2 regions of the Chryseobacterium geocarposphaerae genome follow, and region 2 is predicted to be linked to the other one. Evidence: riboswitches for the same ligand, from Rfam matches in the RefSeq annotation. Region 2 holds a riboswitch; the other holds the start of a gene.
What was found. Region 2 has a riboswitch for S-adenosylmethionine ahead of CLV73_RS12620 (SusC/RagA family TonB-linked outer membrane protein). Riboswitches for the same ligand answer to the same signal wherever they lie in the genome.
Positions count from the first base shown of each region.

Region 1: linked by a shared signal. The riboswitch ahead of CLV73_RS19260 (alpha/beta fold hydrolase) and the one ahead of CLV73_RS12620 (SusC/RagA family TonB-linked outer membrane protein) in region 2 are both predicted to bind S-adenosylmethionine.

Region 1 covers NZ_PGFD01000002.1:121,743-137,067, forward strand. The annotation lists gene CLV73_RS12060 (homocysteine S-methyltransferase family protein) at 1-687, opposite strand, end outside; gene CLV73_RS12065 (O-succinylhomoserine sulfhydrylase) at 755-1,915, opposite strand; gene CLV73_RS19255 (ACT domain-containing protein) at 2,039-3,577, opposite strand; gene CLV73_RS19260 (alpha/beta fold hydrolase) at 3,574-4,518, opposite strand; SAM riboswitch class I at 4,578-4,686, opposite strand; gene CLV73_RS12080 (MGH1-like glycoside hydrolase domain-containing protein) at 4,873-7,485, shown strand; gene CLV73_RS12085 (OsmC family protein) at 7,564-7,989, opposite strand; gene CLV73_RS12090 (phosphodiester glycosidase family protein) at 7,996-8,709, opposite strand; gene CLV73_RS12095 (DUF58 domain-containing protein) at 8,770-10,092, opposite strand; gene CLV73_RS12100 (four helix bundle protein) at 10,143-10,499, opposite strand; gene CLV73_RS12105 (AAA family ATPase) at 10,564-11,595, opposite strand; gene CLV73_RS12110 (hypothetical protein) at 11,691-12,854, opposite strand; gene CLV73_RS12115 (DUF4129 domain-containing protein) at 12,869-13,660, opposite strand; gene CLV73_RS12120 (DUF4013 domain-containing protein) at 13,653-14,615, opposite strand; gene CLV73_RS12125 (stage II sporulation protein M) at 14,599-15,325, opposite strand, start outside.
Region 2 covers NZ_PGFD01000002.1:224,669-239,993, reverse strand. The annotation lists gene CLV73_RS12670 (SusC/RagA family TonB-linked outer membrane protein) at 1-621, shown strand, start outside; gene CLV73_RS12665 (RagB/SusD family nutrient uptake outer membrane protein) at 639-2,183, shown strand; gene CLV73_RS12660 (hypothetical protein) at 2,206-3,045, shown strand; gene CLV73_RS12655 (putative porin) at 3,136-5,073, shown strand; gene bshC (bacillithiol biosynthesis cysteine-adding enzyme BshC) at 5,088-6,674, shown strand; gene CLV73_RS12645 (LysM peptidoglycan-binding domain-containing protein) at 6,712-8,625, shown strand; gene fabD (ACP S-malonyltransferase) at 8,692-9,567, shown strand; gene CLV73_RS12635 (GYDIA family GHMP kinase) at 9,583-10,485, shown strand; gene pckA (phosphoenolpyruvate carboxykinase (ATP)) at 10,616-12,235, shown strand; gene CLV73_RS12625 (type II 3-dehydroquinate dehydratase) at 12,355-12,762, opposite strand; SAM riboswitch class I at 13,091-13,189, shown strand; gene CLV73_RS12620 (SusC/RagA family TonB-linked outer membrane protein) at 13,273-15,325, shown strand, end outside.

The DNA.
Region 1 (15,325 bases), 100 kb from region 2:
TGCTTCTGCGGTTTGCCCGCTCAACGTTCTTCCTGAAGCATCAGTAATCGTTCCTGAAACCATAATTGGGATTTTTATTCCTCTCTCATCCTGAATTTCATCGATAGCAAATAAAGCTGCCTTTGCGTTTAAGGTGTCAAAAATGGTTTCGACCAAAAGAATATCTGAACCGCCGTCTAATAAAGCTTCACACTGTTGTTTGTAAGCGACTCTTAATTCTTCAAATGTAATGGCTCTGTAACCAGGATCGTTTACATCCGGACTTAAACTTGCCGTTCTGTTAGTTGGACCAATAGAACCTGCTACGAATCTTGGTTTATCAGGATTCAGTGCAGTAAATTCATCACATACTTTTCTTGCGATTTTTGCAGATTCATAGTTGAGTTCGTAAACCAGATCTTCCATGTGATAATCTGCCATCGCAATCGTTGTTCCCGAAAACGTATTGGTTTCGATAATATCTGCTCCTGCTTCGAGATATTTTCTGTGAACTTCTTCAATCGCCTGAGGTTGCGTTAATGACAACAGATCATTGTTTCCTTTTACCGGATGTTCCCAATCTTTGAAACGCTCACCACGATAATCTTCTTCCTCGAACTTATATCGTTGAAGCATGGTTCCCATCGCTCCGTCCAGAATTAAAATTCTCTCGGATAATGCTTTGTATAGTTGTTCTGAATTTTTCATTGTATGTTTTGGCTAAAGCCATTTGTATTTCATTATTTTAAACGGGCTAAAGCCCGCTCCTATTGAATTATCCAAGCGCCCGTTTTAAATCCGCAATAATATCATCCACATTTTCCAGACCTACTGAACAACGAACCAACCCTGCCGTAATTCCTACTTCATTTCTTTCTTCGTCTGACAATTTGGAATGCGTTGTAGAAGCCGGATGCGTAACAATTGTTCTTGTATCACCAAGATTTGCAGAAAGCGAACACATTTTAATCTTATCTAAAAAGTTTCTTCCACCTTCAATTCCGCCTTTGATTTCGAATGCTACGATGTTTCCCCCTAACTTCATTTGCTTTTTAGCAATTTCATAACTTGGATGAGAAGGCAGAAAAGGATATTTTACCAGTTCTACATTCTGATGGCTTTCTAAAAATTCAGCCACTTTTAAAGCGTTTTCACAATGTTTTTCAACACGGATGGCTAAAGTTTCCAAACTTTTAGATAACACCCAGGCATTGAAAGGCGACATTGCCGGTCCAGTATTTCTTGCAAAAAGATAAATTTCACGAATCAGATCTTCTCTGCCCACTGCTACTCCACCCAAAACACGGCCCTGACCGTCAATCAACTTTGTTGCGGAATGCACTACGATGTCTGCTCCGTATTTGATCGGCTGTTGCAAATACGGTGTTGCAAAACAGTTATCTACTATGAAAATTAAATTATGCTTCTTTGCAATTTGTCCGAAAAATTCTAAATCCAACACCTCAATTGCAGGATTAGTAGGTGTTTCCAGATATAAAATTTTAGTATTCGGTTGAATATATTTTTCTACATTTTCGGAATCTTCTGCTTTAAAATAAGTGGTTTCAATATTCCATTTCGGGAAATATTTGGTGAACAACGTATGGGTAGAACCGAAAACCGACTGACAGCTTACGATATGATCTCCTGCATTTAACAAAGTAGCGAAAGTTGAATAAATCGCAGCCATTCCTGTTGCAAAAGCATAACCGGATTCGGCTCCTTCCATTTTGGCAATTTTATCTGTGAATTCCGTTACATTCGGGTTTGAAAACCGGCTGTAAAGATTCTTCTGTTTTTCTTCTGCAAAACTCGCTCTCATATCTTCTGCGTCCTGAAAAATAAAGCTGGATGTCAAATATAGAGGCGTTGAATGTTCATCAAACTGAGTTCTTTCAGTTTGCGTTCTTATCGCGAAGGTTTCAAAATTTTCCATAAAGTTTTAAATTGTAGTAATGTATGAGTTTAGCAATATAATAATGAGATGCTTCGACAAGCTCAGCATGACAATAATAATCAATACTACCCAACCTCTACATTATTAAATTGTTATATTAATTTATTTTTTTTCACTTAGTCTTAAAATATCTCCGAAAACTCCTCTTGCCGTAACTTTTGCTCCGGCTCCGGCTCCCATGATGACAATTGGGTTTTCGCCATAGCTTTCCGTATAAATTTCGAAGATTGAATCCGAACCTTTTAATTGTCCTAATGCGGAAGTTGCAGGAACGGAAACTAATTTCACATCAAGTTCTCCTTTTTCTTTTTGTAAGTCTCCGTGTAAGTCTCCAACATATCTTAACACGTGTCCCGGCTCCTGATTGTCTTTAATTTTCTGATATTCTTCATCCAGTTCTTCCAATCTGGAAAGGAATTCCGATTTTGAAACTGAAAGCAGACTTTCAGGCACTAAGTTCTGAATATTGATATCTTCAAATTCATTGATAAGATCCAGCTCTCTTGCCAGAATCAATAATTTTCTCGCTACATCATTTCCTGATAAGTCTTCTCTTGGGTCCGGCTCTGTATATCCTTTTTCCAGAGCTTCATTGATAATGGTTGAAAATTTATCGTTTCTCAAAGAAAAGTTATTGAAAACATAGCTCAATGTTCCTGAGAAAACTCCTTTAATTCTTGTAATATTTTCTCCTGAAAGATGTAATAATTTGATAGTATCGATTAAAGGTAAACCAGCCCCAACATTGGTTTCGTACAGGTATTGTTTTTTATTTTTCTCTAATGCTTTTCTTAAACTTCTATAGTTTGCAATCGGAAGTGTATTATAGATTTTATTGGATGAAACAATATCAAAACCATTATCTACAAACACATCGTAATGTTTTACAAAGTCCTTGCTTGCCGTGTTATCTACCATCACCAAATTTTCCAGATGATGTTCTTTTGCATAGTTGATCAAACCTTCTACACTAGATTCAGTTTGAGAGTAATTCACTTTCTGTCTCCAGTCACTTCCAAAACCGCCTTTGTTTAAAGCCATTTTTTTAGAATTGGCAATCGCAATGATTTTCAACTGTAATCTTTTTCTCGTTAAAATATCATGTGAAGAATCCAGGATTTGTTCTACCAAAGTTCCACCTACATTTCCGTGTCCGATCAAAGCTAAATGTACCACTTTCGGTTTTCCATAGATTTCAGTCTCCACGATATTTTTGGCAATCTCGGTTTGGTTATCAGTCACCACTATATTTACTCTTCCTGCAGATGCAATTTGGTTCAACAGCAATGGGAAGATTTTGTTTCTTTGAAGTTCGGAAAGGATTTTATTGTAATTTTCAGATACAAATCCGATCACTGCTACATTATTAATATTGTAGATATTACTTACAGCTCCTTTTGCCTTTTCATTTTTAAATTCTTCAGTAAGAACACGTACTGCATCTTCCGCATCATTTTCATCTACCAAAACAGAAATTCCATTCTCAATCGCCTGTTGAGAAATCACTCCTACGCTTATACCTGCATCATTCAGCACTCGGAAAATTCTGGAATCCACTCCAATCTGTCCAAGGAAGTCTTTTCCCTCAAAATTTACCAATGCTTTGTTTCGATAGATGTTTATAATATCTGATGTTGTCATATTTTCAGAATAGGTTTTATTATATTATTTAGTTGTTTGTACTCCATTAAAAAGGCATCATGCCCATGAATTGATTGTATCTCGTGATAGAAAACATTTCCTTTTTTTGATTTCAGCTTTTCAAAGCACATTCGAATCTCTGATGCCGGAAAAAACAGGTCCGTATCTACTGAGATCAGGTGCATTCGTGCCTCTATTTTTTCCAGTTTTTTTTCATCAGCATTGATATTCATCAGTAAATGATTCATTAGCTTATAAGACTTTAAACTAAATCTTTCGTTTAATGAATTCCCATGATAAATAAGCCAGTCTTCTGACTCCAATCGCTGTTTTTCCTGATTATATTTGTTTTGAAATCTGTCGTTTAAAGATTCTGGTGTTCTGTAACAGAGCATCGCATGGATTCTCGCTTTCTGTAAAGGCTCATCATTTTGATTTAACAAAAATTTCTGAACCAGGCATTGTGCGTGAAGCCAATCATGAGTTTTAAAATCGCAGGCAATAGGAATAAAAATTTCAGAAAGATTTGGATTTTTCACCAACATTTCCCAGCCGATTCCTCCTCCTAAAGAGCCTCCAATAATTGTGTACACACTTTTAATATGTAATATTTCAAGACCTTTTAAGAAGATATTGGCAATATCTGAAGGCGTGAAATCTTCGTACTCATTAATAAAAGAATCATCGTAACCGTTTCCGGGGATATTGAAACACAGAACTGTGTAGGTATTTGTATCTATGACCTGACCTTCTCCAATCAATTGTTTCCACCATCCGTTTTCTCCTGAAACATTGGAATTTCCGGTTAAGGCGTGGTTAACTAAAATGATCGGTGCTGAAAACAAGTCTTTCCCGAAAAGCTGATAGCTCAACGGGATATTATATTCCTTTTGGGAATCTGTACGATACGAAAAATTAATATGTTTAAGTTCTGCTTTCAATTCTATTATATTTTAATACAATTGAAAATGCCACAGGAAATGGCTGAAAGAACTTCAGTAAGTTATCTGTCCAAAAATAAATTTGGTAGAACGTAGCACCTTCTTTGCTTTCACAAAGGGTTGCTAAGGTTTCACAGGGTCTAATCCCTCAACCTTTCTTGATAACATTTTCAATATTTGAATGAACGAATGGTGCAAAGGTATAACATTTCTTTTATATATTAAAATAAATTATTTTAAAGCTCAGAAACCTCATTAAATAAAGGCTTGCCTGTGAATATTAAATTTTATTCAGATTCAGGATGTTGGAATTTTTTCTCAAAAAAACTACCTTCGTATTGAAAAATGCTGAGTATGATTGCTGAAAAACAAAGATTAAAAGATACCAACTGGAAAAACTGGGGTCCATATGTAAGCAACCGACAATGGGGAAATGTACGTGAAGACTACAGCTCCAACGGTGATGCATGGAATTTCGCCAATCATGACGCTGCAGAAAGCTATGCGTACCGTTGGGGAGAGGAAGGGATCGCGGGAATCTCCGATGTAAAGCAGCTTTTATGTTTTGCCTTTTCCTTCTGGAATAAGAAAGACCGAATCGTAAAAGAACGTCTCTTCGGATTGAGCAATCCTGAAGGAAATCACGGGGAAGATATCAAAGAAATTTTTTATTATCTGGATAATACACCTACACACAGCTATATGAAGATGGTGTATAAATATCCTATGAATGCCTTTCCGTATGATAAAATCCGTTCAGAGAATGCTAAGAGAAGTAAAAAGGAACCTGAATACGAAATTATTGATACCGGAATTTTTGATAAGGATGAATACTTCGACATCTTTATTGAATATGCCAAGGCGGATCATAACGATATTTTAATCAGAATCACGGTTTGTAACAGAAGTGAGATCAGCGCGCCTATCGTGATTGCACCAACAGTATGGTTCAGAAATAACTGGAAATGGGGATACAACACCTATAAAGCTCAATTAAATGCAGCGAATGACGGAAGTATCAGTATCAATCATGACAGCATTTCCATCAAAAAGTTTTATTCAAGAAATGATAGTGCGCAAAGCGTTTTTTGTGAGAACGAAACCAACAATCCGAAACTATACGGAACACCCTACCCCGGAAATACTTATTTCAAAGACGGGATCAATGATTACATCATTTACGGAAGCAATACTATAAATCCCGAAAAAACAGGGACAAAAGCTTCATTCTTAATCGATGAAACAATTGAGGCGGGAGCTTCTAGAACTTTTGATTTCAGACTTTCACCACATAATCTGGATGAACCGTTTGACCAGTTTGATCAAATCTTCGATCAGAGAATGGAGGAAGCCAATGAATTTTATGATGAAATTCAGAACGATGTCGTCAATGATGATGAAAGAAATGTTCAGAGACAGGCTTTTGCAGGTTTGCTTTGGAATAAGCAGTTTTATCATTACAATGTCGGGAAATGGCTGAAAGGCGATCCTAATTTTGATGCACCAAGAGATTTCAGCAATTATGTAAGAAATACGGAATGGAATCATATGCATAATAAGGACATTATTTCGATGCCCGATAAGTGGGAATATCCATGGTATGCGACTTGGGATCTGGCATTTCACTGTGTTCCTTTTTCCATTATTGATGCTGAATTTGCAAAGGGGCAGCTTCTTTTGCTGACAAAGGAATGGTACATGCATCCGAACGGACAGCTTCCTGCTTATGAGTGGAATTTAAGTGATGTAAATCCTCCTGTACATGCATGGTCTTGTTTCCGTGTTTTTAAAATTGATGAAAAGCAAAATGGAAAACCCGACCTTTTATTTTTGGAGAAAGTTTTCCAGAAACTTCTTCTGAATTTTACATGGTGGGTCAACCGAAAGGATAAAAACGGTAAAAATATTTTCGGCGGAGGTTTCCTTGGCCTGGATAATATCGGTGCTTTTGACCGTAATATGGTTTTAAAGGATGGCCAACATTTGGAGCAAGCGGATGGAACAAGCTGGATGGCAATGTATGCCTTAAACATGATGCGAATTGCTATGGAGCTGGCTCAGTATTATCAGGTGTATGAAGATATGGCTATTAAGTTCTTTGAGCATTATCTTTATATTGCAGAAGCGATGGAAAATCTGGGTGAAGGAACAAAAGGTCTCTGGAATGAAGAAGACGGATTTTTCTATGACGTCCTTCAGCTTGGTAACGGCGACAGTGTTTCCTTAAGACTAAGAAGTATCGTGGGATTAATTCCATTGTTTGCGGTAGAAATTGTTGACCATAAATTATTGGAAAACATGCCCAACTTCACTGCAAGAATGGATTGGATCCTAAAAAATAAACCTGAACTGACCAAACTTGTTTCTCACTGGGACGAAGAGGGGCAAGGAAGAAAGCATCTCATGAGTATTCTCCGTAAAAACAGGTTGACAAAGGTTTTAACAAGAATGCTTGACGAAAAGGAATTTTTAAGCCCCTATGGAATTCGTGCCATGTCAAAAGTATATGAAGAAAACCCGTTTGTTTTCTCAGTTCATGGCGTTGAAAATGTCGTGTACTATACCCCTGCAGAAAGCGACAGCAGAATGTTTGGTGGAAACAGCAACTGGAGAGGTCCGATTTGGTTTCCTATTAATTTCCTGATTGTGGAAAGTCTACAGCGTTTTCATTATTATTACGGAAACAGTCTGAAAGTAGAACTTCCGACCGGAAGTGGGGACAAACGAAATCTTGATGAAGTTGCCCAGAATATAAGCCACAGATTATGTTCTATTTTCTTAAAGGATGGTAGCGGGCAACGTCCTTTCAATGGTGGAAATGCTAAGTTTAATTTTGACGAAAACTTTAGAGATTATATCACCTTTTTTGAATATTTTCATGGTGACAATGGTCGCGGAGTCGGTGCATCGCATCAGACAGGATGGACTGCAACGGTTGCAAAACTAATGAAACCGAGATTAATGTAAATAAATTTTAAAAATTAGGGTATTAGAATCGAAAACAACGTTCAAATTCTCATACCCTAAAATATTCGTAATAGTATTCTAGTGAGTAACTTGCTCTCCGTTTACAAAAACTTCGTACCCTATTTCTACAGTAGGCTCTAGTGTTTTAGAAACAGAACAGTATTTTTCAAAAGATAACTGAGCTGCTTTCTGTGCTTTTTTAGGATCGATATTTCCTTCTAATAGAAATTTCACCTTAATCGCTTTGAATGGTTTTGCGTCTTCAACAGGAATACGTTCTCCTTCTACCTCAGCTTTAAAACCGGTAATTTCCTGTCTCTGTTTTTTCAGGATAGAAACTACGTCAATTCCGCTACACCCTGCAACGGCCATCAAAACACTTTCCATAGGAGAAACTCCTTTTGCTCCAGGCTGAGAAGTATTATCCAGTAAAATTGAATTCCCTTGTGAGTTGGTGCATTCAAATAAAAAATCGTCGTTGATTCTGTTAAGTGTTATTTTCATTTTAATTTATTTTTTCAGTTCAGTTACTCCAATCATGACTCCAAAATCACCGTCTTTTTGAATCCATTTTTTGTCCGGATAATAAGTTCTTGATACAAAACCATCGAGATACAAAGCTTTTATACAGCCTAGTTCTTTAAATATAGAAGCAAAATTATAAAAATTAACTTCTTTTTTAGACATAATAAAAACTATATTTCCATCCTTTAAAATCCCTACTCCATTTCTTACATTAACATTTTGGGAGTTTTCCTGAAAAATCGGATTTATTTCTCCGCTAAACAGCAGCATCGGTCCAGATTGAGTCGCGTATTTAATATTTGAATGATACTTAAAAGCTTTCGTCTCAATTAATTCAGCATCATTATTTTTTGTGAGATAAAATACTCCATTGGGATTGAGATAGAAATTACCCTTTCCTGATAATGTGTCGAGTTTATTTAGAATTTTAAAATTTTCAATATAAAGTCCTTTTGGAGAATTGTTCATTTCAAACATTCCGCCATTCATGGCAAATATTAATCTCTTGTTATCGTGTTCTACTTTATTTTTTAGATTCTTAATACTTTTAAGAATGGTTCCGTCATCATCTTTCCAATACAATGAGACATTTTCAAGTTTCGGATTTACTTTAAATATCACAAAATCATCTTCATTTTTCAATTTACCATTACAGGATAATATGGAATAAAAACACAATATCATTAATGAAATTCTCATCTTAATGCATTTTAGTAAAAATCAAAATGTGAGTAGTTTAAAGAACCCGAATCTTCAAAGTTATAAAATCCCTCTCGCTTTTATCTCAAGATACTTATTGATCACATCGATATTTAAGTTTTCAGGAAGTGTATACACTGAATAAATCCCATATTTTCGAAGTTCCTGAATGATTAATTTTTTCTCGAACTCAAATTTCTCTGCTACAATTTCATCATAGATCTCCTGCATATTTTCAGGGTTCTTATGCATCAATGTCTGTATTTCGGAATTTTTAAAGAACACGACAACCAGCAAATGGTTTTTAGCAATTCCACGAAGGTATTTTAACTGCCTGTTCAGTCCGTCCAATGTTTCAAAATTGGTAAACAGTAAGACTAAACTTCTTTGATTGAGAGAAAATTTTACATCCTGGTACAATCTGTTGAAATCGCTTTCAAAGAAATCTGTCTTAACATTGTATAAAGCTTCAGAAATTTTCTTTAATTGTCCGGATTTATTATCTGCAGCTACTCTGTTTTCGGTTTTTTTAGAAAAAGTCATCATTCCTGCCCGGTCTCCTTTTTTCAGAATGATATGAGATAAGGCCATCGTTGCATTGATAGAATAATCCAAAAGGCTTAATCCGTTAAATGGCATTTTCATCGTTCTTCCTTTATCGATCAGCATAAAAATACGTTGTGCTTTTTCATCCTGAAACTGATTCACCATCAATCGATTTGCTTTGGAGGTTGCTTTCCAGTTGATCGTTCTTACATCATCTCCGGGAACATATTCTTTGATCTGCTCAAATTCCATGGTGTGTCCCAGTTTTCGTATTTTTTTGATTCCCCCCAATAAAAATTCGTTTTGAAGTGCCATCAATTCATATTTTCTTAAGTGAATAAATGAAGGATAAGAAGGCAACATGGCATCTTTCTGAAAAGTAAATCTCTTAGCAACCAATCCTAAAGGGGAAGAAACAAAAATATTTAAAGCACCAAAGCTGTACTCCCCTCTTTCTTTAGGTTCTAAAACATATTGAAAAAATGAATTTCTGCCTTCTTCAATACTTTTTTCGATCATGAAATCTCTTTTCTGAAACTGAAAAGGAATCTCATCAATTACTTTTACATGAATCTTAAATCTGTAATTGTTTTTAATATCAACTTTAACCGGATTTTCATCGCCGTTGGATAGTTTCTCTGGTAATATTCTCTGTGATAAAACTCCTTCCTTTCCGTTAAAAACGAGCAAATAATCTACCATCACCGCCAGAAAACTGATCAACAATAAAGCATGCGCAACAATCATCAGAAAAGGAAAGAAAAATGCAAAGACATAGATAATCCCCACTCCGATGAGTGCAAAGAAAAAGCGTGTATTGATGTATAGGTTTTTCATTCTTTTAGGTTGCAGGTCTTAGATTTTAGGTTGCAGTTTTTAAGATTGTTTTAAATTTCTTTCAATGAATTTATAAGTCCGTTCAACATTTTTGAGATTTCTAGAATGTCCTGATTTAATTTTAAATAATTTTCTTCTTTTAAAAAATTAAGATTTTTCGCAATAATTAATTGAGTTTCTACTTCAGCACAACTTCCTCTGGAAATCTTTAAAAACTGAAGGTAATCAGGCTTACTTCTTCTGGAATTTCCTTCCGCAATATTCGACGGAATCGAAACAGAAGCTCTCCTAATTTGAGATTTTAAGCCAAACGTTTCATCTTTTGGAAAAGTTTCAGTTGTCCTATAAATTTCAGTTACAAAATCAATAGATTTTTGCCAAACTAAAAGCTCTTTAAAATTAGCCATTCCTTAACCCATTAATGATTCATTAAGCTATAATCTGCTACCTTTTACCTACTACCTATCTTACCTATCTAGGAATCTCTATTCCTTCTAAAATTTGTCTGATAATTTCATCAGCAGTTAAGCCTTCCATTTCTCTTTCCGGAGAGACAATTACTCTGTGTCTTAATACTGCATAACTTGCTTCTTTGATATCTTCAGGAGTTACGAAATCTCTTCCTCTCAATGCGGCAAAAGCTTTTGAAGCCGTCAGTAATGCCAAACTCGCTCTTGGAGAAGCTCCTAAATATAAAAACTGGTTTTCTCTGGTATTGATGATGATTTTAGCAATATATTCTATCAACTGAGATTCTACGATGATTTCTTTGACCAGCTGTTGATAATTTTTAAGCTGTTGAGCCGTAATGACGCGTTCTACAACATCTGTCTTATCTTCTTTTTTACTTTCATGCTGATTTTTTATGATCGCAATTTCCTGTTCAAGATTCGGATATCTTACATTGATCTTAAAAAGAAAACGGTCCAGCTGAGCTTCAGGAAGTCTGTACGTACCTTCATGTTCAATAGGGTTTTGAGTAGCAACAACTAAAAAAGGTTCATCCATCGTATAACGGGTTCCGTCCATGGTGATCTGCCTTTCTTCCATTACTTCAAAAAGAGCCGACTGCGTTTTCGCCGGTGATCTGTTGATCTCATCAATCAGAACAAAGTTGGAGAAAATTGGGCCTTTTTTAAATTCAAATTCTGAATTTTTCACACTGAAAACAGAGGTTCCCAAAATATCTGAAGGCATCAGATCCGGGGTAAACTGAATTCTGCTGAAATCTACGTCAATGGTTTTTGCCAGTAGTTTTGCCGTAATGGTTTTTGCCACTCCCGGAACACCTTCTATAAGAACATGTCCGTTCGACAAAAGAGCAGCCAAAAGATGCTCTATCATGTCTTCCTGACCGACAATCACTTTAGCGATTTCGGTTTTTACTTTCTCTAAACTTGCACGAAGTTCGATCATGTCTATACGAGACTGAAAATCCCCTTCTTTTTTTTCAAGATCTACAGCAGCCTGATTGTCTAAATTTGGGTTTTCAAAATTATCCATACTATTATGTTTTTCAATCTGATAATATAGCCGTTTAGCAATAAGATTCTTCGCTTTGCGCAGAATGACAACTACATTATCAGATAATTAGATTGTTATATTTTAATGATTTCATCCAACAGCTTATTCATTCTCACAAGATCCTCCTTCATCACACTGGAATAAGGATCCTGCCCTTTTTTGATCAGCTTAATTGCTTCTTCAATCATTTCTATCGATTTCCCTGTTTTTAAATGGAGCTTTTTCGCAAAATCTTCATCCAGATTCTGGGTATCGATTAAAAAGTCAAGCCTCACTTTATTTAAAAAATACTGGGCTTTTTTCGCCATCATATCATGAAAATCCCCTTCCTGAAGATATAAATTACCGATACTTTTTACAAATTCTGCAGATGTATTTTTCAAAGGCTCTATGATTGGGACTACTCTTTGTTTTCTTTTTGCATTAAAGAATATAAATAAGACCAAACCTCCCAAAAATACCCACCAAGCATATTTCAGAGCAGGTTTTGAAAGGATAAATCTCATGAAGAACCGAGACTCTTTTGTATTGCTTTCTACAAACCAAAGCGTATCTCTATCCTGAAGATAAGAAAATACATCCTGAAAATATTTTACATTTCCTTTTTTCAGCAGATAATAATTGGTAAGGAATAATGGTTCACAATGCACATAAAAAGTACCTTTCCCGAATTTTGCTTTAATAAAATTTGCCTGATCTGAGTTATTTTTTTCTACCGTCTTACCCAGAACCTCAACTCCGGGTTTTATATAAGAAAAGCCTCTCCCTGAAGGAAATTTGTCTAAATGAATAAAATCTCCCTGATATTTTTTATCGGTAAGTTTTAAATAATTTTCTTCTTCAAAAGAAATCTGAGAGTCATAATAACCTATACTGTCTGAAATCTGTTTCGGAAGCTGACTTACAATGATCATCGCATCAGAACCTCTGGAAACCTGATCCATAATCTTTTTCCAGGATTCCATGTCGATTTCGCTTTCAACGATGAGAATATTGTGAACCGGTTTGTTTTTATTCTCATTATAGTATTCATAAGCCGAAACATCAACCTTCTTCAGTTTTCCTTTAAAGAGGTCTTTACTTTCATGGTTGAAGACGAATAATCCGAAAGGAGATTTTTCCTCTACATCAAAATTCTTACGCCAATCTGTAACTTCTTTTTTGTTTATTTCAAGCAATGCCAATATCACCATAATAATGATGAATACCAAAGCATATATTTTGAAAGTCTTGTTCATTTCTTCTAAATTAATTACAGTTTGAAAGATTGATACTGCTGCTTGAATCTGGAATAATCTTCTTTATCGATCCCGAATTCGCCATACCACACATAATCGAAGATATAAGACAGTTTTGAAAATTCGTTTTTCAGATTGGGCTCTTTCAGTTCTGTTACGTAATCTTTATTGGTCTTTTCAGGGTTCCAGACGATAATTTTTCTGTCACTTAACTTTTTCAAAATATATAAAAACTGATATCGAATGGCAGAACGGTATTCTCCATTGTTTTCAAATTGGGCAATACTTTCCGGAAAATTGATCTCATGAATGTTTTCATGAAGTTCTTTCTCAGCAATATCCAGCTTCTTATTTTTTCTGCCGAAAATAAAACTGCCGTCTTTCCCCAATAAATATTTAATAATAAAATACAATAGAAAACCTACCAAAACAATGGCAAACAAACGGATTAAAATATCCGTAAATTTTGCAGAACTGCTTAAGCTCGTTTTTCCAAAAATACTTTCTATCAATCTGATGATTTTACGCTGAAGCTTTTCCCAGAAAGACTCTCTGGGTTTTGATACTGAATAATCAAATTCATTTCCTTTATATCTCGACCGGATATTTTCTTTAATTTTCTTTGGATATACTGTATTTTCCGTAATCGGTTTCTTCAACAGTACGGAATCTGCACGATTCATTCCTTTATAATGTTCTTCACTTAAAGAATCCACCACTACATCAACTGCAGTCGGCGGTTTGCTTTCCTGCGCAAAAGAAAAGCCTGCCGTAATAAAAAGAAAAAAAAGAATGAGTTTATTCATTAATTCCGATCGTATCAATTTCTGCCAATTCTACTTTCTGATTAAGATCTGTTCTGCTGTCATAATACATCAATCCTGCATTCACATACAGCATATTTGAAGTAAAAAATGAAACCAGTAACGATATGCCGTAAACTATAAAAAATACCACTCCAAATCCGCCACTAAAAGGATCCTGCTCAAAGTTTCCGTCCGGAGCTGTGGTAGATAAGGTAGCAAAAAATATAACCATCGGAATCGCAGTAAAGATCATCGAAATGATGTATAAGATAAGCGAGATAATAATGGTGCTTCCCCAGTATTTCCAATAAGGAGAGCCTTCTCTTGCATTAGGATATGAAAACTGAGCTCTTATCGAATAGCTCAGACTTTCAAAGAAACCTCTCGATGAATTAAAATAATCATACATTAAAAATGTAACTACATTAAACAACGTAGGTCCTACAAAAAGCATGATAAAAATACCTATAATAAGAAAAACCAACACATAGGAAATTCCCATAAGGATAAAGGATAAAGGAGTAACAATAAAAGTCATCCCTAAACATAAGATGATTATTTTCTTGAAATTACTTTTAAAATCCCCCAAAATATCATCCGTTCTGATCTTATGTTCACCGGTAGCCAATCTTTTCAGATAAAAGACCGGATAAAGATAATTGATAATCATAAGGATCATAAACAGTATAAACGTAATAATTCCGGTCGCAAAAAACATCCCGAAATTATTCTGAAAATAATTTTCGAAGTAATAACTCTGTCCGTTGATATTAGACCCTAAAGCCTGGCCAAAAAGCTCTTTAAAGCCGAAAATAAAAACAACTACCATTAAGATAAGAAGCAGACCGTTCAGTAAAATGTAATTTTTAAAATAATTTTTACCATAAAGCTTAAAGAAAGAAAAACTGTCACTTATAAATGTTCCGAAATCTCTTTTTTTATAAAACTGCATCATGTATGTGTTTATTAATTTTTTTATTTACAATATATGGGTAAACGAAATAATACCCTCCTATAATTGCCAATGATCCAAAAATGATGATGATATTTAAAATCAAGGGCATCTTTAAAGCATGTCTGGTTACATATCCTTCAATAATTCCGGCACATATTGTAAAAGGAACTGTGCTCAGAAATATTTTAAACGAATCTCTGAACCCTATTTTACAGGAATTGAATCTTGAAAGCGTTTTCGGAAACAAAATGGAGGCTCCTAAAATCAGGCCACACATCGCTTCAATCACCATAGAGAAAATTTCAAAGACTCCATGAAGCCAGATCCCTCTCGCACTATCCCGTAAAGCCCCGTATTCTGAAAAGAGATACTGAAAAGAACCCAACATGATACTGTTCGACAATAAGGCAAACAAAGTTCCCACACCGCCAAAAATCCCATACAAATAAAGCTTTGCTCCTACTCCGATATTATTGAAAATAATACCGATAGTACTTCCCCATGTAGAACCACTCTGATAAACTCCTACCGCATTTCCTTTCTTTATATTCTCGATGGTCATGTTGACGTAGTCTTCTCCCAAAATGATATTGGCAAAGTCTTTATCATAAATGGCTGAAACCACTCCCATCGCAGTAAAAAGAATAAAAAAGAGAAAAGCATACAAAAGATATCTTCTGTATTGAAAGACCAAAAGAGGAACTTCTGTT
Region 2 (15,325 bases):
CAACTTTATCAAGCTCCATATGTTTATCATTACTTAGGCGTAAATCAATCCAATGGTAACCTTCTATTTGAAGATGCAAACGGAAATCCTACAGAGACTCCAACTACTGCAGATTTAAAACCACTGAAATATGGATTCAATCCTAAATTCCAAGGTGGTTTCGGTTTTGACTTAGATTATAAAGGATGGTTTGTAAATACAACATTTACTTATGTAGCTAAAGTTTACAGATACGATTATGACTGGGCTTCTGTAATGGATCCGTCTAACTTAGGTAGCTTCAATGTGAGCGCAGATTTATTAAATGCTTGGACTCCGACAAACACAAATACTAATATTCCTTCTTTAAAAGCTCAGAATATTAACTATGACGGTTTATCTGATAGGTTCTTGGTTGACGGATCTTATTTAAGACTTCGAAATGTACAAGTTGGATATAATGTTCCTAAATCATTGATTAAAAATACTTTCGTAAATTCTCTTTCTATTACATTGCAGGCAGAAAACCTTGTAACTTGGTCTAAATGGAAAGGATTTGATGCGGAGAGTAATATTGGTTCTGATCAGGGAAGGTATCCATCACCAAGAATTTATACACTAGGGTTTGATATTAAATTCTAATTATTAAAATTTAACTAATGAAAAAGATATTTTATATAGCAATAGCAGTTTTAGGATTAACTGCGACTTCGTGTAGCGAAGAATTGATGGAAACTTATGCACCTGGTGCTTTAACTGAGGAAACAGCAATCCAAACTGCAGATGATTTACAATTATTCTTAAACAATACATATAATGGATTAACAAGCAGAAGTGAGTCTGAATTTGTTTCTATTTTTACTGATGAAGTGGGTATTGGTTTTGAAAATGGAGGGCAGGGTATTAATGATGACTATGTGTTTTTCATGACTCCTCAGGCAACTGCCCCTGATAATCTTTGGGCTGTAAATTATTTTACTATCGCAAGAACTAATCGAGTATTAGATCTAGCAACTAAATTGAAACCAACAACAACGGCTGATATTAATAAGATCAATAAAATAAAGGCGGAAGCTTTAACTTTAAGAGCTTACTGTCATTTGAGAATCTTATCTTATTTTACTACGGATATGAAAAACCCGTCAGCCCTTGCTGGTATTATTTCAAATAAAATTTATGGTATTGATGATAATGATTATCCTAGAAATACTAACGCAGAGTTTTATTCATTTATTCACAATGATTTAGATCAAGCTATTACGTTGTATAATGGCTTACCTGCAGCAGCTTTTTCTAATATTTATGCTAGTAAAACATTTGCACAAGGATTAAAAGCGAGAGCTTATACTTATGCAGGTGATTATACAAATGCAGAAACATGGGCTAATACAGTTATCAGTACTTCTGGGTTGTCTTTATCAACATATGCAACTTATCCATCAGTTTTCCTTACTGAATCTAATGCTAGTAATGTAGAAGTTATTTTTAAGTTAAAGAGAACAAATACACAAAATGCTCAAGCGAGCAACCTTCATAATGCTTGGTATAATGGTTCGCCTTCTGTAGCAGGAGCTCCTTGGTATGAGATAAGTAGAGCGTTGTTTAATAAATTGAACACTTCAGATACACGTTATAGAACATTAGTGAATCCAAATTCTACAATCGATCCAAATTATGCTACGGCAGCTGATGTTAGAAATTCAGATAGATTGCTAATCAATAAGCACGGTGGAACATTGACAGCAGGTGCTGCTCCTTGGGCTTCAACTGCTTCAAATGCTAATAACAATGATGTTAAAGTAATGAGGTTGGCAGAAATGTATCTAATCAGAGCTGAAGCTAGAACGGCTGCAGGTGATTTGGTAGGTGCTGCAACAGCTTTAAAAGCATTGAGAGATTCTAGATATAGTACTGCACAGACTTTGCCGGTTTTTGCTAATGCACAAGCTGCATGGAAAGCAATTCTTGATGAGAGAAGAATAGAATTTGCTTTTGAAGGATATCGTTTCATAGATTTAAAAAGATTAGGAACATTAGCAAACTCAGGAATAGATAGAAATCCGGCAGATTATCAATCTGCGACCGCAAATTACCCAGCAGGTAACCCTTCAAATCTGCCTCTAACTAGTTATAAGTGGGCGTTGCCAATTCCAACTAGCGAAACAAATGTTAACTCTGCTATTCAGCAGAATCCTGGTTATTAATTTAAATTTTTAAAACTTCATTATGAAAAAGTTATTTAATATATTCTTAGGATGTGCTTCATTACTTATGGTAGCATATTCATGTGAAGCTGAACAGCCTTACTATGAAGGTGATTCCTATGTACACTTTCAAGTAGACACTCAAGAAATACTTGCAACAGCGGGTACCCCTTATGCAGACGCTAAGATTGATTATGGTACAACACATGTTGTTAGTGGTGATCACCAAGTAAAGCTTGTGTTAGATCAGGCTAATTCAACAGCAGTTGAAGGTGTTGATTTTCAGATACTTAATAATAATACAAGTACGTTAGCTTCTGGATCTGCAAATGGACAGTTTACAATAAGAGTTTTAACTCCTAAAATGACAGAATCTCCTAAATTTGCTGTCTTCAAAGTACAATCTCCGACACTACCTAGTGCTGTTTTTAGCAATAAGCTTACTGTAAGAATGTCTTTAACTTGTCCTATTAGTAATTTTATTGGTACTGGATTATTTACTAATTCTGTTGCTTATTGGATGGCTCCTGCTGGTTCAACTTATCAGGTACAGAACTTCAGTTCAGGATCAACTAATCAGTTTATTATTAAGGGATATATGGACGATGGTAGTGATTTAAAAGTAAATTATGATCCGGTTACTTACCAAGTTTCTATTCCATTACAACCAACTGGTTATGCGCCAGCTGCAGGTCAAATGGCTTATGCTAGTGATCCGAGTACTGGACCGGCTTCAACTTTTAATCCTTGTACAAGAGTATTAACTTTGAAAGTATATTGGCATGTTAGAAATGCTGCTGGTACACTTGTTGGACATTACAATGGTGGCCAACCAGCTACAGAAGTATTCACTGGTAACTAATAATTCTAATAATTAAAAATAAGAACCCCGTCGAAAGACGGGGTTTTTTATTCCCCATTATTTCTTATTTTTGCTACACAAAAGCAATAAATGAAATACATATTTCTTATCATACTCTTTCTAAGCTTTACAGCTCAGGCCCAAATAGTTAATAATAAAGATAAAAGCCTGACTCCTCAAAAGGAGGGAGACTCTTTAATCATAGATTCAGGGAAGAAAGACTCCTTAAAAATATTCAAGCCTACCATTAATGATTATCTATATCAAAAGCAATATGGTGAAAAGAAGATTTTTGATACGGTATTGACGGTTGATAAAACAAATATTTTTTCACAGTATAATAACAGAGATAACTTTGGAAAGGCTCAGCTTGCAAATATAGGATCTGGATTCAATCCATTGTCACATGAGGTAAATGCTGAACAAAATCTAACCTTACTTCCCTCAAATAAATCCTATGGAATTTTAGGAGTTGAAGATATTCACTATTATGACGTGAAAACACCGACTGCAACATTTGTTTATCATAATGCAATGAAAAATGGAGCAGCTTTGAAATCTACTTATACTCAAAATATAGGCAAGAGATTTAATTTTGCATTAGAATATATGGGGCTTCGTTCTCAAGGGCTTTATAGAAATTCTTTAGCGGCAAATAACAATACATTATTTTCAGGGCATTATGTTTCTAAAAAAGGAAACTATGAATTGTTTGCTCACTATCTGCACCAGAATGTGAACAATCAGGAAAACGGTGGAATTGCGATTGACAGTGTTTTTCAAAATGGTGACAGCAATTCAAGCAACAGACAGAATGTTCAGGTTAATCTGGGAACTTCAAGCTCTCAATTCTCCTATAGAAGATATTACTTGACTCATCAGTTAACACCTTTCAATTCGGAAAAATTTCCGTTTAAAATAAGGCATACTCTTTCTCATGAAGGGAATAAATATTACTACGGACAGACAAGCTTAGAATCTTATTGGTATAGCCTTCCTGCAGAAATTGTGACCGGAGCGCTCTATGTTTCAAAAAAATATTCGGATAACTTTAGTAATACGTTCAGTTTGGTTTTTGATAATGAAAAATTCAAGCTTGATGCGGGAGTCCGGTATCAGATGTTAAAATTTGGAGCTTCAGAAATTTCGCTGACAGATTTGGTGATTCCCAATGAGCTTAAAGAGAACAGGATTGGAGCCGTTGGAAATTTACAGATTAAATTGTTAGATAAAATCCAGTTGAATTCATTCCTTGAGTTTTCTAATGGAAGCCAATTCGGAACTTATCTTAAAACAACAAATAATTTGAAATTTGAACCGGTAAAAGATTACTTTGTCAATGCTAAAGTAAATTTCCAGAGTGTATATCCTTCTTTCAATTATCTGATGAATACTTCTGTGTATAAAAAATTCAATTATTATCTCCAGGATGCTAAAAATCAAACCGTGACAGAGATTGGAGGGAATATTAATTTGAAATGGTTCAAAACAGAATTGTTTGTTAATTATTTCAGAATAGATAATTATACCTATTTTGACAGCGGCGCAAAGCCTCAGCAAAGCAATAGCTCATTGAATATTTCTCAGATCGGAGGGGATGCTACTTTCAGTTATGGTAAATTTCATTTGAACACAAGATTGCAGTTCCAAAATGCACTGACTAATAAGGATCTTCTACCTATGCCAAGTTTTATTGGAAGAGCTAATTTATTTTATCAGGCAAAAGCATTTAAGAATGCTGCGGAAGTTCAGATGGGGATAAAAGCCTATTACTTCTCAAAATTCGCATCAAGAGAATATTTTCCGATACTTAACGAATATATTTTACCTACGGCAAATTCTTTTTCAATCGGAGGACAACCTATGATTGATGCCTACTTTAATATGAAGGTTAAAAAAATGTTCTTTTTCATAGAAGGACAGCAGGTAGGAACACTCCTTTCCCACAACAAAGCATATGCATTTCCACACTATCCGACCTATGATTTTAGGTTAAATATTGGAATCGTGTGGTATTTGTTCAACTAAAATTTACACCAAAGTTGAAAACTATTAATAAAATATCATTTCAAGATATACAAAGCATTCCTCAGTTAGTAAAAGACTTTTTGAATCAGAAAATTGAGGGATTTGAAGAAAATACATTTTCTATAGATCATTTTAGAAATCAGATTCATGTCAAGCAGGATGCGTTCTCTTCAGAACAAAGAATTATTTTATGTAATGCTTTAGAAAATCAGCTTTCAGATGTTGTACTTTCCTCAAAACAGAAAGAACATTTGGAAAGCTTAAAACAGCCCAATACATTTACGATTACGACGGGGCATCAATTGAACCTTTTTTCAGGACCTGCGTTTTTTGTATATAAAATTTTACAAACAATTAAAACCTGTACTTATTTAAAAGAAAATTTCCCTGATTTTAATTTTGTTCCGGTCTATTGGATGGCTTCGGAAGATCATGATTTTGCGGAGATCAACCATTTTAAAACTGAGTCTAATTATTATGAGACCAATGAAAAATCAGGAGGTGCTGTAGGAAGAATCCATATTCATGATACGCATTTCATTTCCGAATTTGAAAAAGAATTCAAAGATTCTATTTTTGGAACCGAACTGATTTTGATGCTGAAAGAGTCTTATAAAGCAGGAAATACATTGACGGAGGCTATTAGAATTTTAGTCAACAGATTGTTCTCTGAATTCGGTTTGTTGATCTTGGATGGAGATTCAAGAGAACTCAAAAAACAGGTTAAAGGTATTTTCAAAGATGAGCTTCTTAATTTCAGTTTGAATAAGATTTCAAAAGAAAAAGTGGATTTTCTGACTGAGAAATATGGAAAAGTGCAAGTAAACCCTCGTGAGATCAATCTCTTCTATCTTTCAGAAACAAGAGACAGAATTGATTTTGACGGAAATAACTATTTCATTGTAGATAAAAATATCTCGTTTACAGAAGAAGAAATCTTAAATGAATTGGAAAATGCACCTGAAAAATTCAGTCCGAATGCTTTGATGCGTCCGGTGTATCAGGAATGTGTTTTACCCAATCTGGCTTATATTGGAGGGAACGCCGAGATTATGTATTGGCTGGAACTTAAAGATTATTTCAAAAAAATAAATATTCCCTTCCCGGTGCTGATTCCGAGAAATTCCATGTTGTTTTTAAAGGAGAAAACATTAGGGAAAATTCAGAAGCTGAATCTTAGAATAGAAGATTTTTTTGAGAATTTTACAACAATTATCAATCATAAAATAGTTGAGGATAATAGCATCTTAAAACTTTTAGACGAAAAAGAAAGTCTATTAATGAACAATTTTTCTGAACTGAAAGCTGTGGCGGAAACCACCGAAAAATCTTTTGGAAATATGGTGAAAGCCGAAGAAGTAAGACAGCTGAAATCATTTGCCCGAATGAAAAAGCGCCTTCTTCACGCAGAAAAAATTAAACAAAGCGAATTGCTGGAAAGATTGGAAAATCTGTTTCTGGATGTGCATCCTTCCAAGAATTGGCAGGAAAGAGTGTATAACTTTAGTGTATTTTTTGCTGACTTCGGGTATTCATGGCTTGAAACTTGTTTAGAAGAAATGGTGGTTCAGGAATCCAAATTGATTATTGTTGCCATTTAATTTTAAAGAAGTATTTTTGTAAATATAACGATCTATTATGATAAAGAGGTTTTTTATTTTATCCAGTATATGTATGGTTTTGGGAGCATCTGCTCAGAAATCACACACCGTTGTAAAAGGTGATACTCCTTACAATATTGCTAAAAGATACGGGCTCACTGTTGATGAATTACTTAAACTGAACCCTAAATTTAAAGAAGGGAAACTGGCAATTGGTGATGTTTTAACGGTAAAATCCGGAACAACTTCAGCTTCTAAAACAACTGTTGCTGAAAAGCCAAAAACAAATACTTCTTCTCAATCCGGGAAAATTATTTTACAGCCTAAACAAACGATTTACGGAATTACAAAACAATATCATATTTCCGAAACTGATCTTAGAGCACTTAATCCCGATCTTGATTCCCATATGAAGATTGGGGATGAAATCACTTTACCTCTTGCAAACATCAAAAAATACGGAGGAAGTGAGTCGCAAGTTGCTGTGGCAGCTCCTAAAGCTGTTGAAAAATCTGCCGATTCCGATACCATTGCAGACGGGGAATATGTTATACAAGCAAAAGATAATTATTACAGAGTCTCAAAACAATTCAATATTTCTCAAAAAGAATTATTTGCTTTAAACCCGGGATTAGAAGAAAGAGGACTGAAACCTGGAGAAAAAATTATTGTTAAAAAAACAAACACAGCTATAACTTCTGAACCTGTTAGCTCAAAAGAGAAAATGGATTCAGAAAGTGGAACTGTTGCAACTTCAGAAGCTGTTGCGGGCGATGATTTTGTTACTTATACCGTTCAGCAGGGCGATACTGTCTTTTCTATTGTCAATAAGTTTGGAATCTCTATTGATGAACTAATCGCTTTGAATCCTGATTTATCACATGGTTTAAAAGCAGGAATGGTTTTGAAAATTAAAAAACAGGATCCTGCTTATGTAAAGAAAAATGGGGATGCTTTAAGCGTTGTTTTAATGCTTCCTTTTGGATATAGTACAAACGAAACCCAGTACAGGTCTATGGCAATGGACTTCTTGACAGGAGCTAAATTAGCCATCGAAAGAAACGCGAGAAACGGTCAGAAGCTAGAAATTAAAATTGTGGACTCCGGTAACGAAGGAACTTTCAGAAACTCTTTGACACAAATCAATCCTGATAATACAGATTTGATTATTGGACCATTCTTCAAATCGAATGTCGTAGACGTTTTAGATTTTACAAAAAATCAAAAAATTCCGATTGTTGCTCCTTTTGCCAACTCTCCGGAATTATATAACTATAGCAACCTGATTATTGTAGAAACAAACGATCAGACCTATGCCGATAAAATTGTGGATGAAGTAAGAGCTTCTTACTCTGATCAAAAGATTTACATTGTCGCAGACGCTAAAAAAACGAATGCAAACTATATCAAGAGCGGTTTAGAAAAAGCGCTTAAGAAACCAAATGTAATTATCGTTAATTCTGCTTCCGAAATTCAGTTAGATCAGAATATGATGACGGGGCAGTCTGCTCCTGTGATTGCTGTTTTGGCTAATGATAGCAATGATGTGGGAGAAGCTTTTGCTAATAAAGTGATTTCTCTTTCCAAAGATGTGCAGGGAATAAAAGCGTTCAGTATGTATTATGCTCCTGTTTTTGAGAAAAAAGTAGATGAGCTTAGTCAGGCAAACTTAGTTTACCTTATGGATAGAAAAATCAATGCAGAAGGTAGTTTTGAAAAAGAAATTTTAGCAGCATACAAAAGCAAATATTGTAAGACACCTCCAAAATATGCAGTAATAGGATTTGATGTTGTAAATGATATGTTGACAAGAGAAAACAGAAAAGGAGAGATCTTCAGACAAATGAATAAAGTACAGACCCAGCTGGCTACCAAATTTGAGTTTGTAAAATCAAAAGCCAATGGAGCTTATGTAAATACTGGGTACAGAGTTATTAGGTTGGTTCCTTAAATGATTTAATTCACTTAAAGGTATTCTTAATTATACTTATATTTGCAAAATATTTTAAATCAATACATGAAAGCACTTGTATTTCCTGGGCAGGGTTCTCAGTTCGTAGGAATGGGAAAAGAATTGTATGATTCTCGAAAAGACATTAAGGACTTGATGGAATCTGCCAATGAAATTTTAGGGTTCGACATTCTTTCTATTATGTTTAATGGAACAGATGAAGATCTTAAAAAAACTGAGGTTACTCAACCTTCAATTTTTATACATTCAGTAGCTGCACTTAAAGCAGTAAACGGTCTTGGGGCTGAAATGGTTGCAGGGCATTCTTTAGGAGAATTTTCAGCGTTGGTTGCCAATGGAGTTTTATCTTTTGACGATGGCTTGAAATTGGTTTCTGAAAGAGCAAAAGCGATGCAGGCAGCTTGTGATGCGAATCCAAGTTCTATGGCGGCGATTTTAGGATTGGAAGATGCTAAAGTTGAAGAAATCTGCGCACAGATTAGTGGAATTGTAGTTCCTGCCAATTACAACTGTCCCGGACAATTGGTAATTTCTGGAGAAACAGTTGCTGTTGAAGAAGCTTGCGTAAAATTAAAAGAAGCAGGAGCAAAAAGAGCATTGTTGTTACCTGTAAACGGAGCATTCCATTCTCCATTGATGCAACCCGCACAAGAAAGATTGGCTGCTGCTATTGAACAGACAAAATTCAGAAAAGCTACTATTCCTGTGTATCAGAATATTACGACTACTTCAGTTTCTGATCCGGATGAAATTAAAAAAAATCTGATTGCTCAATTAACAGGTCCTGTAAAATGGACGCAGTCAGTTCAGAATATGATTAAAGACGGTGCAACTAATTTCGTAGAAGTTGGACCGGGGAAAACGTTACAAGGGTTGATCAAGAAGATTGATGGTTCTGTGGACGTAGCTTCTGCAATCTAATCTAATAAAAAAATCATGGGCGAGATATTTTCACCAGGGAAGCTAATGCTGACTTCAGAATATTTCGCGATGGACGGAGCTCTTGTCTTAGCGGTACCTACCAAGCTGGGACAAGAGTTTTCTTTTAAAGAAAAAAATGATGAAAAATCCCTTATATGCTGGGAAGCCTATCATCAAAATAAACTTTGGTTAAAAGCTGTCATAGATTATCAAAACTGGCAGATCCTGGAAACCAATATTCCTTCAAGTGCTGAATTTATCTTGAAAACATTAAAGAACGTTCAGGCACTTTCTACTATTAAATTCAAAAACAATTTTACTTATCACTTAACAACCAATCTTCAGTTTCCGGCAGATTATGGTTTGGGTAGCAGTTCTACTTTAATGAACAATCTTGCGGAATGGGCTGAAGTTGATCCTTTCTATTTAAATAAGATAAGCTTGGGAGGTAGTGGTTATGATATTGCGGTAGCAAAAGAGAAATCTGCCATCATTTTTCAGAGCGTTCCTGAGGTTAAATATGAAAAGGTGGACTTTGATCCCCCTTTCAAAAATGAACTAATTTTTATCCACTTAAATCAGAAGCAGGATAGCCGTGAAGGAATCAGTCTTTACAAGTCAAAAACAAAGTCCCAAAAACTGGTCGATGAATTTTCGGATCTTACAAGAAATATTTTACTATGTAGCGAATTGGAAAATTTTTCTGAACTAATGTTGATTCATGAGCAAAGAATCTCCAATTTTCTTGAAATTCCGACAGTTAAAGCGAGGTTTTTCGCTGATTGTCCGGTATTTATCAAAAGTTTAGGCGCTTGGGGTGGAGATTTTGTAATGAGCTCAAAATTTGAGGGCTTTAAGGACTATTTTTGGGGAAAAGGTTTTCACACAATTTTTGAGTATTCTGATTTAATTAACTGATTTGCAGTTTTTTATAAACTCGTTTTTTTATTTGCCATTCTGACTTATATCATTATATTTAGACCACTTTTAACAATTAATTAATATTAATTTTGTTGAACAAAAAAAGAAATAGAAAAATATAAGTAAAATGAAAAACGCTAAAATCATCCAAGATTTAGAAAAATTAGGGATTAAAGGAGACTATCAGGTAATATATAATCCTTCGTATGAAGAATTGTATCAGGCTGAAGTTTCTCCTGAAAATCAAGGGTTTGAAAAAGCAGAGCTTACGGAATCTGGTGCGGTATCGGTAAAAACAGGAATTTTCACGGGTCGTTCACCTAAAGATAGATATATAGTTCAGGATGATGTTACAAGAGAAACAATTTTCTGGGATGGTAAAGTTAACTTACCAACTACGCTGGAAATCTTTAAATCTTGTAAAGATTTAGTGCTGAACCAACTTTCTGATGCAAAAAAGATCTATGTAGTAGATGCTTTCTGTGGAACAAACGCAGATACGAGATTAAAAGTAAGGTTCATTGTTGAAGTAGCGTGGCAGGCACATTTTGTTACTAACATGTTTATTCGTCCTTCGCATTACGAGCTGGAAAACTTTGGAGAGCCGGATTTCACTGTAATCAACGGTTCTAAAACTACCAATCCAAACTGGGAAGCTCAGGGATTGAATTCCGAAAACTTTGTGATGTTCAACCTTACTGAAAAACTTCAGATCATTGGAGGTACTTGGTACGGCGGGGAAATGAAAAAAGGAATGTTCGCTATGATGAACTACTATCTTCCGTTAAAAGGTATGGCTTCTATGCACTGTTCTGCGAACGTAGGAGAAGAAGGGGATGTTGCTCTTTTCTTCGGACTTTCAGGAACAGGAAAAACGACTTTATCCGCAGATCCGAAAAGATACTTAATCGGTGATGATGAGCATGGTTGGGATAACAATGGAGTGTTCAACTATGAAGGAGGCTGTTATGCAAAAGTAATTGATCTTTCTGCTGAAAAAGAACCGGACATTTTCGCTGCCATTAAAAGAGATGCATTATTGGAGAATGTTGTAGTAAATAATGGTGTTGCTGATTATACAGACGGATCTATCACTGAGAATACAAGGGTTTCTTATCCGATTTATCATATCAATAAAATTGTGTTGCCTTCAAAAGCAGGACATGCAAAAAAGATTGTTTACCTTTCTGCAGACGCATTTGGGGTATTGCCTCCGGTTTCTGTTTTGAATGAAGACCAGGCCCAATATCACTTCCTTTGCGGATATACCTCAAAATTGGCAGGAACTGAAAGAGGAATTACTGAGCCGGAACCATCTTTTTCTCCAGCATTTGGTGAAGCATTTTTAACATTACATCCGACAATGTATTCAAAAACATTGATCGGGAAAATGAAAGAGCATGGCGCAAAAGCTTACCTGGTAAATACAGGTTGGAATGGTACCGGAAAGAGAATTTCTTTAAAGGATACAAGAGCGATTATTGATTCAATTATTGATGGTTCTATAGAAAATGCTCCTAAAGCAATGGTTCCTATTATGAATCTTGAAATTCCTACAACATTACCAAATGTTTCTGAAGGTATCTTGGATCCGAGAGATACTTATAGCAATGTTTCTGAATGGGAAGAAAAAGCAAAAGACTTGGCTGCAAGATATATCAAGAACTTTGAGCAGTATTGCAATACTGAAGAAGGTAAAAAATTGATTCCTTCAGGACCTCAGTTACAAGAACAAACAACAAACTAAAAATAAAATCCTCATCATTTGATGAGGATTTTTTTATTCTAAAGATTTTACAAATCAGTCAGATCAAATATATTTTCAAACATCTGCGCCATCTGTAAAATCAGAACGAGAACGATTAGCTATTTCAAACTCAAAACAGCCAGCCTATAACCGTCCATTCCAAATCCTGATAAAACCGCATCCGTATTTGCAGCCGTTACGGATTTCTGGCGGAACTCTTCTCTTTTATAAATATTACTGATATGTACCTCTACTTTCGGCTTCTGAATATTTTTTAAACAATCTGCAATTGCATAAGAATAATGGGTAAAAGCTCCCGGATTAATAATCAGAGCATCAAAGTCATTCTTCTGAAGCCTGTTAATCAGTTCGCCTTCAATATTCGACTGGTAATACTGTATTTGATGAGAAGAAAATTCAGATTTTAAGTTTTCCAAACAATCCTCCATCGAAATCGTTCCATAAATTTCCGGCTCTCTTGTTCCTAATAAATTGAGATTAGGACCATTTATAATTAAAACTTTCATTTGATAAAATTAAAAAGTTTTTTGAATTAATCGTACGTCAGTTCGAGTGTTTTTCGAAATGAAATGAAGAAAAATGTATCGAGAGCTGTCTTAAAACTCAAAATATGCTCAAAATGAAAATAGAATTTTTTTTTCAAATCCATTTTAGAGTAAAAATTTAGGATTGCATTATTTTTAATGATATTTCTCATGTTTATAAATTTAACATTTTTTATAACTGTCTATTTTTGTTTGTTTTAAAATAAAATTTAGTTAATTTTTATAAAATTTATAATTAAAATTTTAAAGTCTACTTGTTTTGTGGACTTTTTGTTTTTAGATTTGCAACGGCTTATAAAGAAAGATGGAGGGAACTGACCCTGTGAAATCTTAACAACCTGCATTATGCAAGGTGTTACATTCAGCCTTGAAAAAGGAAAGATGAGCACAGTGTTAATCATGATTATTGATGCTATTTGCTGTCTTTTCTATAAAAGAATAAAATTTAATTAATAGCAAATAAAATTGATTATGATTAATAAAAATTTAATTATTTCTAAAGTTTGGATTCCCCCCGTTGCAACCTTCTTTCTTGGGATCGGTAATGTGAATGGCCAGGAAGCAAAAAAAGATACGCTTCATGAAAAAGAAATAGATGAAGTGGTTGTTGTGGCGTATGGAAAAGCTAAGAAAACAAGCTATACAGGTTCGGTAGCGACGATTTCGAGTGAGAAAATTAATAACAGGCCTGTTACCAACATCACAAAAGCATTGGAGGGGCAGGTTCCCGGACTTCAGGCGGTAAGCGCTTCAGGACAGCCGGGGTCTACAGCATCAATCAGAATTCGTGGAATCGGTTCTGTCAGTGCGTCGAGTAATCCTTTATTTGTGGTAGACGGGATACCTTTTGACGGAAATATCAACGCGATAAGTCCTAATGATATTGAATCGATCAGTGTTCTGAAAGATGCTACAGCAAGTTCATTATATGGCTCCAGAGGGGCAAATGGTGTAATTATCATAACGACTAAATCCGGTAAAAAGGGCGAAGCGAGAGTAAACTTTAATATAAGCCAGGGTTTCTCAAGCAGAGCAGTAAAGGATTATGAGCAGGTAACCACCGACCAATATTTTCAATTGTATTGGGAAGCCTTGAGAAACGGATACACATCAAGCCAGGTTTCTTCCCAGCAGGCGGCACAGATGGCAACCGATAATTTGGTAAACGCTTTAGGAATCAATCCTTACGGAGCAAATTATGTAAAACCAGTAGGAACTGACGGGAAACTTTTGCCGGGTGCAACAGCTTTATGGAATGACAACTGGAAAGATATTTTGCAGAGAACGGCTTCCAGAAATCAGGTTGATTTGGATTTTAGTGGAGGAAATGAGAAGAGCAATTATTTTTTCTCTTTAGGATATTTGGATGATAAAGGAATTGCCATTGAGTCTGGCTTCAGAAAATACAGCACAAGATTAAAAATCAATTCTGAAGTCAAAAAATGGCTGAATGTAGGAGCGAATTTAGCGTATACGAACAGTCTTCAGGAAGCACCGCCGTCATCGGATTCGAGAACGGATAATGTGATCAATGCGGCGAGAGTTATACCATCTTTTTATCCTTACTACGAAAGAAATGCAGACGGAAGCTATAAATTGGACTCCAGCGGAAATTATATTTATGATTTCGGAAAATACAGGCCTACAAGTGCATTACAAAATGAAAATGCTGCAGCAACATTACCTTTGGATAAAAATGAGAACAGAGAAGATAACTTCTCAGGGAAAGGTTTTGCAGAATTCACTTTCCTGCCTGAATTGAAATTTAAATCAAGCTTTTCGGTTGATCTGGTTAATTATAATGGCCATTATTATACCAATCCGTTATTAGGAGAGGGAACTGAAATCGGGGGGGCTGTTACAAAAACCAATTCGAGAACGCTGTCCTACACAACAAGTAATATTTTAACCTACGATAAAAAATTCGGACAGCATCACATCAATATTTTGGGTGGTCAGGAATTTTACCATTACGAATATCAGACGATTTCAGGAAGCCGAAGCCAGTTTTCATTGCCGTATTATTATGAGCCTGATGCTGCAGCTTTGCTGGGAAGCTTCTCAGGAAATAGTGACAAATTGGGATTGTTGAGTTTCTTAGGGAAAGCTGAATACGATTATAAAAATAAATATTTTGTTTCAGGATCGGTAAGAGCAGACGGCTCTTCAAGATTCTCTCCGGAAAACAGATGGGGGACATTCTGGTCGGTAGGAGGATCATGGAAGGCGTCGAATGAAGATTTTATTAAAAATTTAAATGTCTTTAACCAGTTGACACTTCGTGCAAGCTACGGAGGCCAGGGAAATGATAAGCTGAGTACTTATTATGCTTACCAAAGTTTATATGCTTTTTATAATAATTTGGGAGAAGGAGGAACGGTAGCAAGCAAACTGCCGACTCCGGATCTGAAATGGGAAACCAACCTGAATTTGAATGCAGGTATTGAATTTTCTGTTCTGAATAACAGAATTAAAGGTAATGTAGAATATTTCCAGAGAAAAAGTAAAGATCTTCTGTTTGGAA